DNA from 3 places in the Paradevosia tibetensis genome. Region 1 is predicted to be linked to each of the others. Evidence: predicted binding sites of a transcription regulator. Region 1 holds the regulator's gene; each other region holds the start of a gene.

Region 1 (3,250 bases):
CGGGCGGGCAGCAGCAGCGCCTGTGCATTGCGCGCGCCATCGCCACCAAGCCCGAAGTGCTGCTGATGGACGAGCCCTGCTCGGCGCTCGACCCGATCGCCACCGCCATCATCGAAGAGCTCATCGACGAGCTGCGCGAGAACTTCACCATCGTGATCGTGACGCACTCGATGCAGCAGGCCGCCCGCGTTTCCCAGAAGACGGCGTTCTTCCACCTCGGCAAGCTGATCGAGGAAGGCGTCACCGAAGAGATCTTCACCAATCCGGTCAACAAGAAGACCCAGGACTACATCACTGGCCGTATCGGCTAAGGAGCCCTAGATGCCCACCCTACAGAGCGAACACATCGTCTCCTCCTACGAGGATGAGCTGACCCAGCTGGCCCGGTCGATTTCCGAGATGGGCGGGGAGGTGGAAGCGGCCGTGCTGAACGCCACCACGGCGCTGCTCAAGCTCGACCATAACCTCGCCCGCCAGACGGTCGCCGCCGACAAGCGCATCGACGAGATGCAGCGCAAGATCGACGAAACCGCGGTTTCCATGATCGCCCGCCGCCAGCCCATGGCCACGGACCTGCGCTCGATCATCACCTCGATCCACGTGGCCAACGACCTCGAGCGCGTCGGCGACATGGCCAAGCAGGTCTCGCGCCGCGCCCTCCAGATCGAAGGCCTGTCGCTCGCGCCCAAGTTCTACAACGGGCTCAAGCACATGACGGACCTGATCCTGGCCCAGCTCAAGGCGGCGCTCGATGCCTATTCGACCCGCAACGGGGCGGCCGCGATTGCCGTGTGCAACCGCGACGACGAGATCGATGCGCTCTACACCTCGATCTTCCGCGAACTGCTCACGTACATGATGGAGGATCCGCGCAACATCACGCAGTGCACGCACCTGCTGTTCTGCGCCAAGAACCTCGAGCGCGTCGGCGACCACGCCACCAACATCGCCGAGGCCGCCTTCTATCTCGACACCGGCCGGTATCTCTCGGGCGACGTCGAAGACCTCCACCGGACCCAGGTTCGCGAGTAATCTCGCGAACCCCCAGCCTTTCCCCCACCCGGAACCGCTGAAATGCCTGCAACGATCATGATCGTCGAAGACGAGGCCGATCTGGCGCTGATGATGCGCTACAACCTCGAGGCGGAAGGATTCACCGTGCTCTCCTCGGCGAGCGGCGATGAAGCCGCCGACCAGATGCGCGAGAAGATCCCCGACCTGATCCTCCTGGACTGGATGCTGCCCGGCCTTTCGGGCATCGAGCTCTGCCGCCGCTGGCGCGCCCGCGAGGAAACCGCCCGCGTGCCGATCATCATGATCACGGCGCGCGGCGAGGAAGAGGAGCGCGTGCGCGGCCTGGCGACGGGCGCGGACGACTACGTCGTCAAGCCGTTCTCCATCCCGGAGCTCCTGGCCCGCATCAACGCGCTGCTGCGCCGGTCGAACCCCCAACTCGTCACCACCGTACTCAAGGCGGGCGACCTGGAGCTGGACCGCACCAGCCACCGCGTGCGCCGCTCCGGCCGCGAGGTGCATCTGGGGCCGACGGAATATCGCCTGCTCGAATACCTGATGCGTCACCCCGGCCGCGTCTATTCGCGCGAGCAACTGCTCGACGGCGTCTGGGGCAACGACGTCTATGTGGACGAGCGAACCGTGGACGTGCATGTCGGACGGCTGCGCAAGGCCATCAATCGCGGCAAGAGCGCCGACCCGATCCGCACGGTACGTGGCGCCGGCTATTCCTTCGACGAGCAGTTCGCGGCGGCGAGCTGAGACTAAAGCGCGCTGGTGGGTCTCTGCCGGCGCGCTTCTTCCCGCCGAGGCTAATTGTGCTCGACCGAGCCCATCCGCTTTTCCGCGCTCGGCCAGGCCAGTTCGGTGGCGCGCGCGATCAAGGCCTCGGTGAGCGCGAAGATGGCGGTGTTGGCATCCCAGGTGCGATCGACCGCGATGCGGCAGGGCAGCACGATCTTGGCGTAGCGCGAGAGCGGGGAAATCCACTCATCGGTGATGAGCACCATGAAGGCGCGACGCGCCGCCAGACTGGCGGCGACCTCGAGCAGGTCGGCGTCGTAGCGGCGGATATCGAAAAGCACCACGGTGTCATCGGCGCGGATATCGAGCAGCTGGTCGTTGCGGGCGGCGGGACGGCCATCGAGGCGGCGCACGCCGGGGCGCACGAGACGCAGATGCGCTTCCATGTAGCTGGCCATGGCATCGGTGAACCGGCCACCCACGATATGGCAGCCCCGCTTGAGATCGGCGAGGCGGGCGCTGGCGGCCTCGAACTCGGAGGTGGGTATGCGCGCCGCAGAGGCGTGCATGTTGGAGGTCACCTGCGAGAAGAAATCGCCCAGGAAGTCGCCGATGGCGGTCTGGTGACGGACGGCGGCGAGGCTGCGCTGCAGGGGCGACTTGGCGCGTTCCTCCAGCTCCTCGCGCAGGCACCGCTGGAAATCGGGATAGGACTTGAACCCGAGCTGAGCGATGAAGCGCAGGACGGTGGCGGCGCTGGCCCCGCTTTGCTGGGCGAACTCGGCGACCGGGGCCAGGCCGATGGTGGGGTAATTGGCGAGCAGCCCGCGCGCGGCGCGCTTCTCGGCGGCGGTGAGCCGGTGGTTGGCTTCGTGGATACGGGCCTCGACGCTCGGACTTTCCACGGTCATCCCCCTCGCAGACGCTGAAACGACAATTTCAATATTGACAGATATCGCCGATACGGAACAACTGTTGCAAACGTTAACCGAACAAAAATCGCGTGTCTCTCATGGATGGGTCGAGACTGCAGCCGGTTCAGGTCAACAACGCCGAAGGGTCCTCCCCCTTCGTGCTGGTCTGCGATCACGCCTCCAACCGCATCCCACCCGAATATGGCGATCTCGGCCTCAAGCCGAGCGAGCGGGTGAGCCATATCGCCTGGGATCCGGGGGCACTTTCGGTGGCGCTGGGGCTACTCGAGGCGCTGGACGCGCCCCTGGTCTATTCGACGGTGAGCCGGCTCATCATCGACGCCAACCGCGACCATGAAGCACCCGATCTCATCCCCGCCATCAGCGAACGCACGACGATACCGGGCAATGCGAAAATCGACCCGCTCGAACGGGCGCACCGGATCGTGGCGTTCCATACCCCGTTCCATCAAGCCATCGGCGCGCTACTGGACCGGCGCAAGGCGGCCGGGCGGGAGACCATCCTGGTGACGGTGCATTCGTTCACACCGGTCTACAAGGACGTGCCGCGGCCATGG
Region 2 (3,250 bases), 2.0 Mb from region 1:
CTCGAGCGGATCGGGAATGGTGGTGGCGGCCAGCTCGGGATAGCGCCGCTTGCGCAGCCACCATTTGATATGCGTGGGGATCTGCAGAGGCGCGGCCAGGTGCGAGGAACGCTTGTGCCAGGGCACCCAGGTCGTCAGCCAGAGGTGCGAGACCAGGGCCTCGCCTTGCTTGCCCTCGACGATCGGCGCCAGATGGCGCACCATCCCGGCGACCTTGGCGTCCTTCCGGGTCTTGAGCCCGCCGTCGCGCAGCGGCGACCAGACGAGCGGCATCAGCAGTACCGGACGCTGCTCCCTGGGCAACCGCAATATCGAGGCCGTCACCAGCGACGGTCCGGTGGAATAGAAGGTCTGCAGCTTGGCGACCTTGGGCATCAAGCCCAGCACCTCGCCCCACCAGGGATGCTCCGGCACCGAACCCATGAAGGCGTTGGTGAAGAGATAGGGCACACCGGCATGCGTGCGATCCGTGCCCATGTGTTCGTCCGGCTCGACGCCTGTGAACGCCTCGTACCGGAGCAGTTCGTCAACCGGCTTGAACGGCTCGACGTCGAGATCCGAATAGATGCCGCCCAGCCGGTTGAGCACCATGTAGCGAAAACTGTCGGCGCGCTGGATGTTGCGCGGATACCCGTCGTAGATCGCCAGCAGTTCCGAATATTCCCGGGCCACGAACTCGCGCATCGTCGCATCGGTCCACAGGCGTATGTCCCAGCCCGGATGCAACGCCTTCCACCGTTCGAAAAACCGACCCATGACCTTGGGCAGGTCTTCCGTCTTCCAGGTGAAATGCACGATTTTGGGGATCATCCGGTCCGTCCGCTCGCTGGTCGCAGCCGCTCCATCACCCGCCACGGACTTCAAATCAACCGGGAAATCGTCACGCAGCCTCAAGCCGCCGCGCCCGAAAGCGTGGCGGCCGGGACTTTAAATATCCTCAGATGCTGCCTGAGAACGTGTCGCAATCGGCCGGGTTGCCCGACTGGATGCCGCGCTTGAGCCATGCCATGCGCTGGGCCGACGTGCCGTGGGTGAAGTTGCGCGACGAAACCGTGCCGCGCGTCAGCGTGTCATCGCCAATGGCGTTAGCCGCGGTGATGGCTTCTTCCACGTCCCCTTGGTCGAGCAGGTTTTCCTGACCGATCCGGTTGGCCCAGACGCCCGCATAGCAGTCCGCCTGCAGTTCGACCCGCACCGAATAGGCATTGGCCTGCGTCTCGGTCATGGTCTGGCGACGCTTGTTGAACTCGGGCAGCACGCCCGTCAGGTTCTGCACGTGGTGCCCCACTTCGTGGGCCAGCACATAGGCTTGCGCGAAATCCCCCGGCGCCCCGAACTGCTGGCGCAACTGGTTGTAGAACGACAGGTCGATATAGACCTTCTGGTCGTTCGGGCAATAGAACGGCCCGCTATTGGCGTCGGCCACCCCGCACCCGGACTGCGTCTGGCTGGTGAACAGCACCACCTTGGGCGGAGTATAGGTGAGGCCGTTGGCCTTGAAGATGTCAGTCCACACCGTCTCGGTGTCCTTGACCACCACCCCCACGAAATCGGCGAGCTGGTCCTGCCCCGCGTCGGGCAGCGGCCGCGACTGCTGGAACGAGGAGCCACCGGTCGACATCGAGCCGTCGATAAGGCTGAGCGGATTGATACCGAGCGCGAGGCATATGATGCCGATCACGATGATCAGGCCGATGCCGCCGACCCCGCCGCCGGCCCGGCCGCTGGTCGGGATCCGGAAGCCTCCGCCCGAACCCAGCCCGCCACCGAATCCGCCTCCCAGGCCACCGCCACCCTGCGATCTGCGGTCCTCGATATTGGAGCTGCGCTCGCGTCCCTGCCACTTCATCCCGTTCTCCTTGTCGAGGCCGGCCGCGATGTTAGCACCTTGCTCGCGCGGCGGTCACGAATTTCCCTTGGACACTCTTGACCATTTGGTCAAAGTGTCGTGGTCTCGTCATGTAAGAACGTCAGAACTCCAAAAAAGTAGCACCGCCTCCCCGTAATACCGGTTGGCGGCGCAATCGTAAGCTTTGCCCGATTTTCAGGGATAGGGAGCATTTCTATGAAGTTTGGAAGCAGTATTTCCCGCCGCGCTTTCCTCGCCGGAACCGCCGCGACGGGTGCCGTCGTCGTCATGCATCCGTTTGCCGCGCTGGCGCAGGCCAACGAGGCGCACCTGCGCCTGATCGAGACGACCGACATCCACGTCGCCGTTTTCCCCTACGATTATTTCGCCGACGCCCCGAACGACACCATGGGCCTGGCGCGCACCGCCACGCTGATCGACGGCATCCGTGCCGAGGCCGGCAACTCCATCCTCATCGACAATGGCGATCTCATCCAGGGCAATCCGCTCGGTGACTATGTCGCCTACGAGCGCGGCCTCGCCGGTGACAAGCTGCACCCCACCATCGCCGCCATGAACACCCTGGGCTACGAGGTCGCCACCTTCGGCAACCACGAGTTCAACTACGGCCTCGAATATCTCGATGCCGCGCGCAAGGGCGCCAACTTCCCGTTCGTGTCCGCCAACCTCGTCAGGGGCGAACTCGGTGCCGATCCGCTGAGCGACACCACCTATATCGATCCCTACCGCATCGTCGAAAAGGACATCGTCGACGGCGCCGGCAACAGCCACAAGATCAAGATCGGCTTCATCGGCTTCCTGCCGCCCCAGATCATGACCTGGGACGCCGGGCACCTGGAAGGCAAGGTCAACACCCGCGACATCGTCGAGACCGCCAAGGCCTACGTGCCCAGGATGAAGGCCGAAGGCGCCGACATCATCGTCGCCCTCTCCCACTCCGGCATCGCCGCCGACGGTGGCCCCAAGGCTGAAAACGCCTCGCTCCAGCTCGCCGCCGTCGATGGCATCGACGTGGTCCTTACCGGCCACCAGCACCTGGTCTTCCCCGGTCCGGACTTCAAGGATCTCGAAGGCGCCGACATCGAAAAGGGCACCCTCGCCGGCAAGCCCGCCGTCATGGCCGGTTTCTGGGGCTCGCACATGGGCCTGATCGACCTGCTGCTGCAGGCCGATGCCGACGGCAAGTGGAAGATCGCCTCCTTCACCTCCGAAGCCCGTCCGATCTACGAGCGCAAGGACGGCAAGGTCGCCGCTCTCGTCGAGAGCGAACAGAAGGTCATCGACTCGGTCCAGTCCGAGCATGACGCCACGCTCGAATATGTCCGCCGTCCGGTCGGCGAGACCGCCGCTCCGCTGCATTCCTACTTCGCGCTGGTCGCC
Region 3 (3,250 bases), 2.1 Mb from region 1:
GGCTCTATTCGAACCTGGCCGCGGCCATGGATGGGGTTCCCGACGAGATCATCGACCGCCAGCTCGCCCATTTCGATCTCATCGCCAAGGAGTATGGCGACGGCATCCGCGCTGCCCGCGCGGCGCTCAAGACCGGCAAGCCGGCAGACGCGATTTCGGACGGTGAATCCGCCGCCGCCGAGTAAGGCGACCAACCGGTACGAATCTCCAGGACCCGGCCCTAGTGGCCGGGTTCTTCGTTTTGGTTAACGGTTTGCTCCGCATCGGCGGCGGGGTGCGAGGGCATGGCTCGGGGTGCGGGGACAAGTGTGCGCCCGAGAGGCGCAGACTACCGGGGGCAAGGCGGCGCGGAGAGGCAGTTTTCCACACAACCAATCGTTAAAATTTGAATCAAATTCCGCCTTCTCACTTTAGCCGGTTGCGAGTGCGCGGTGGCAAAGTCTTCCAAATCGGCGGATCGACCCCGCGCGGAGGGACTAAATGCAAGAGATCGAAGAAGGTACGAAGGCATTCTCGACCTTCCGCGTGCTGAACGGGGACGCCAACGTCATGGAGCGGGAGCAGTTGTTCCGCAACATGGCCCAGCTCTTCTCCTTCGTTTCGGACCGGTGCGACGACGAACAGGTCATCCAGTATGACGAGGTGCTCTGCCAACTCGCCGAACTGGTGGAAGTGGAAGCGCGGGCTCACGTGGCCAAGCTGCTGGCTCCGCTCGACCGGGCGCCGGGCACGGTGGTGGTCAAGCTGGCCAATGACGTGATCGAGGTGGCCAAGCCGCTGCTCGAGTTCTCGAGCGTGCTTTCGGATGACGACCTCATCGATATCGTGGCCAACCAGAGCGAGGACCATCGCGTGGCGGTCGCCAGCCGTCATGCGGTTGCCGAGCGGGTGAGCGACGCCATCACCGAGCATGGCGACAAGGTTTCGATCTCGCGTCTGGTGCGCAACACCAAGGCCGAGCTGGGTCAGTATGCCATCGAGCGCCTGGTGGCGCTGGCGGCCAAGGACGGCGATATCGCCGACGACCTGCGCAATCGCCCCGACATCGACTGGGGTTCGCTGCGCAACGAGATCGACAACGCCGCAAACAAGGTGCTCGACGAGATCGGGCAGGCCTCGGTCGATCCGGTCACGGCCGGCAAGATCAATTCGGTCGTCTACAACCGCATGCGCAACCGCGCCGGCTTCAACAGCCAGGAGTGGAAGGTTGCCTATAACCAGGTGAAGGCGCTGGCCGACCGCAAGCAGCTGGACGAGCGCGCGCTCATCCGCTTCGCCCGCTTCGGCTACGGCCACCATTGCGCCGCCGCGCTCACGGTGATGCTGCGCGTGGGGCCGGAAGTGCTGGTCAAGTGGCTGGCCATGCAGGACTACGTGGCCATCACGGTGGCGCTGCGTGCCGCCGGGCTCTCGCCGGATCTCTTCGAGGCGGTGGTGGCGACCATGCCCTGGCGCGACCTGCCCACGGAGGCCGACAAGGTCAATGTGCGGGCTCGCTTCGAAGCGCTGAGCGCCGAGGAAGCCGCCGGGATTTTCGAGCTCTGGCGCGCCCACGCCTTCCGCAAGCGCGGGGCCTATGGCGACGTCATGGGTTACGCCTGAGGCGCTAGCCCCCGCTAGCCAACGACGCTAATCCACAGTCACGCACTGTCCACGAGGTTGTCACCAAGCATTCACGAGCAGGCCAAAGGATCGGCGCAGGGCGGCAGTCCTGCCGCCTCGTCCAACCACCCACTCGAGGATTTGCATCGTGATGACCTCTCCCCGTTCATTGATGACCACGGTGGCAGCCGCTGCGCTGTTCGTTTCCGCTTCACCCGCAGCGTTCGCCGAGGACGCCGCCAAGCCGGCGGACTATGTCCGCGCCGCCCAGGGCGACCTGGCCCAGCCGGGCGGGGCCCGCCGCCTGGCGGGCGATGCCACGGCCGAACTCAAGGCCGCGATCCAGGACGGGGAGGTGCGCAACGTCATCCTGCTGATCGGGGACGGGATGGGCGATTCCGAAATCACCATCGCCCGCAACTATGCGGAAGGAGCCGGCGGGTTCTTCAAGGGCATCGATGCCCTGCCGATTACCGGCCAGTACACGCACTACGCGCTCGACAAGGAGAGCGGCAAGCCGAACTACGTGACCGATTCCGCGGCTTCGGGCACGGCCTGGTCGAGCGGCGTGAAGACCTATAACGGCGCGATCGGCGTCGATGTGAAGGGCCAGCCGGTGCCCACGCTCATCGAACTGGCCAAGGCGGCGGGCCTGGCGACAGGCGACGTCTCGACCGCCGAGGTGCAGGACGCGACCCCGGCGGTGTTGCTGGCCCATGTGATCGACCGGGGCTGCTATGGCCCGGTGGCGACGGCCGAGAAATGTGCGGCCAACGCGCTGGAGAACGGCGGCGCCGGTTCGATCAGCGAGCAATTGCTCAATACCCGCGCCGACCTGGTGCTGGGCGGCGGCGCCAAGACGTTCGAGGAAGTGGCGGCGGCCGGCGACTGGAAGGGCAAGACGCTGCTCGATCAGGCCAGGGAGCGCGGGTTCGTGGTGGTTTCCAACCTCGACGAACTCAACGGCGTCAAGGCAGTCTCCCAGGAGGCGCCGGTGCTCGGCCTCTTCGCGCCGGGCAACATGCCGGTGCGCTGGATGGGCCCGGCGGCGACCCATCACGGCAATATCGACCAGCCGGCGGTGACCTGCGAAGTCAATGCCGAGCGTACGGCCGACATTCCGACGCTCAAGGACATGACCGCCAAGGCCATCGATCTGCTCAAGGGCAATGAGAAGGGTTTCTTCCTGCAGGTGGAAGGCGCTTCGATCGACAAGCAGGACCACGCCGCCAATGCCTGCGGGCAGATCGGGGAAACGGTCGATCTCGACGAGGCCGTGCAGGTGGCTCTCGATTTCGCCAGGGCCGACGGCAAGACGCTGGTGATCGTGACTGCGGACCATGCCCATTCCAGCCAGATCGTGGGCAACGGCACCAAGGCCCCGGGGCTCACCCAGGCGCTCAACACCAAGGACGGCGCGGTGATGACGATCAGCTACGGGAACTCGGAAAGCAGCTCGCAGGGCCATACCGGCGCGCAGCTGCGCGTGGGCGCATTCGGGCCCCATGCCGCCAACTTCGCCGGGCTGACCGACCAGACGGACATGTTCTACACGATCCGCGATGCGCTCAAGCTCGGCACGAACTGAGTAATCGCAGGTGGGGCGGGCGCAAGCCTGCCCCATCGCGTCGGGCAATCCCGTCGAAGT

Evidence for each region. The regulator PhoB, encoded in region 1, activates phosphate uptake and scavenging genes when phosphate is short. The targets are predictions, from matches to a motif close to TGTCATNNANCTGTCAT.
Region 2: the regulator PhoB is predicted to act here: its motif matches at 1,945-1,961, upstream of FNA67_RS15645 (bifunctional 2',3'-cyclic-nucleotide 2'-phosphodiesterase/3'-nucleotidase).
Region 3: the regulator PhoB is predicted to act here: its motif matches at 1,661-1,677, upstream of phoA (alkaline phosphatase).

Annotation. Positions count from the first base shown of each region.
Region 1 is NZ_CP041690.1:769,830-773,079, reverse strand. Features, by position in the region: gene pstB (phosphate ABC transporter ATP-binding protein PstB) at 1-311, shown strand, start outside; gene phoU (phosphate signaling complex protein PhoU) at 322-1,032, shown strand; gene phoB (phosphate regulon transcriptional regulator PhoB) at 1,075-1,776, shown strand; gene FNA67_RS03755 (MurR/RpiR family transcriptional regulator) at 1,827-2,663, opposite strand; gene FNA67_RS03750 (N-formylglutamate amidohydrolase) at 2,771-3,250, shown strand, end outside.
Region 2 is NZ_CP041690.1:3,200,109-3,203,358, forward strand. Features, by position in the region: gene FNA67_RS15635 (glycosyltransferase family 32 protein) at 1-810, opposite strand, end outside; gene ypfJ (KPN_02809 family neutral zinc metallopeptidase) at 938-1,849, opposite strand; gene FNA67_RS15645 (bifunctional 2',3'-cyclic-nucleotide 2'-phosphodiesterase/3'-nucleotidase) at 2,066-3,250, shown strand, end outside.
Region 3 is NZ_CP041690.1:3,066,218-3,069,467, reverse strand. Features, by position in the region: gene FNA67_RS15030 (catalase) at 1-185, shown strand, start outside; gene FNA67_RS15025 (DUF2336 domain-containing protein) at 481-1,602, shown strand; gene phoA (alkaline phosphatase) at 1,754-3,190, shown strand.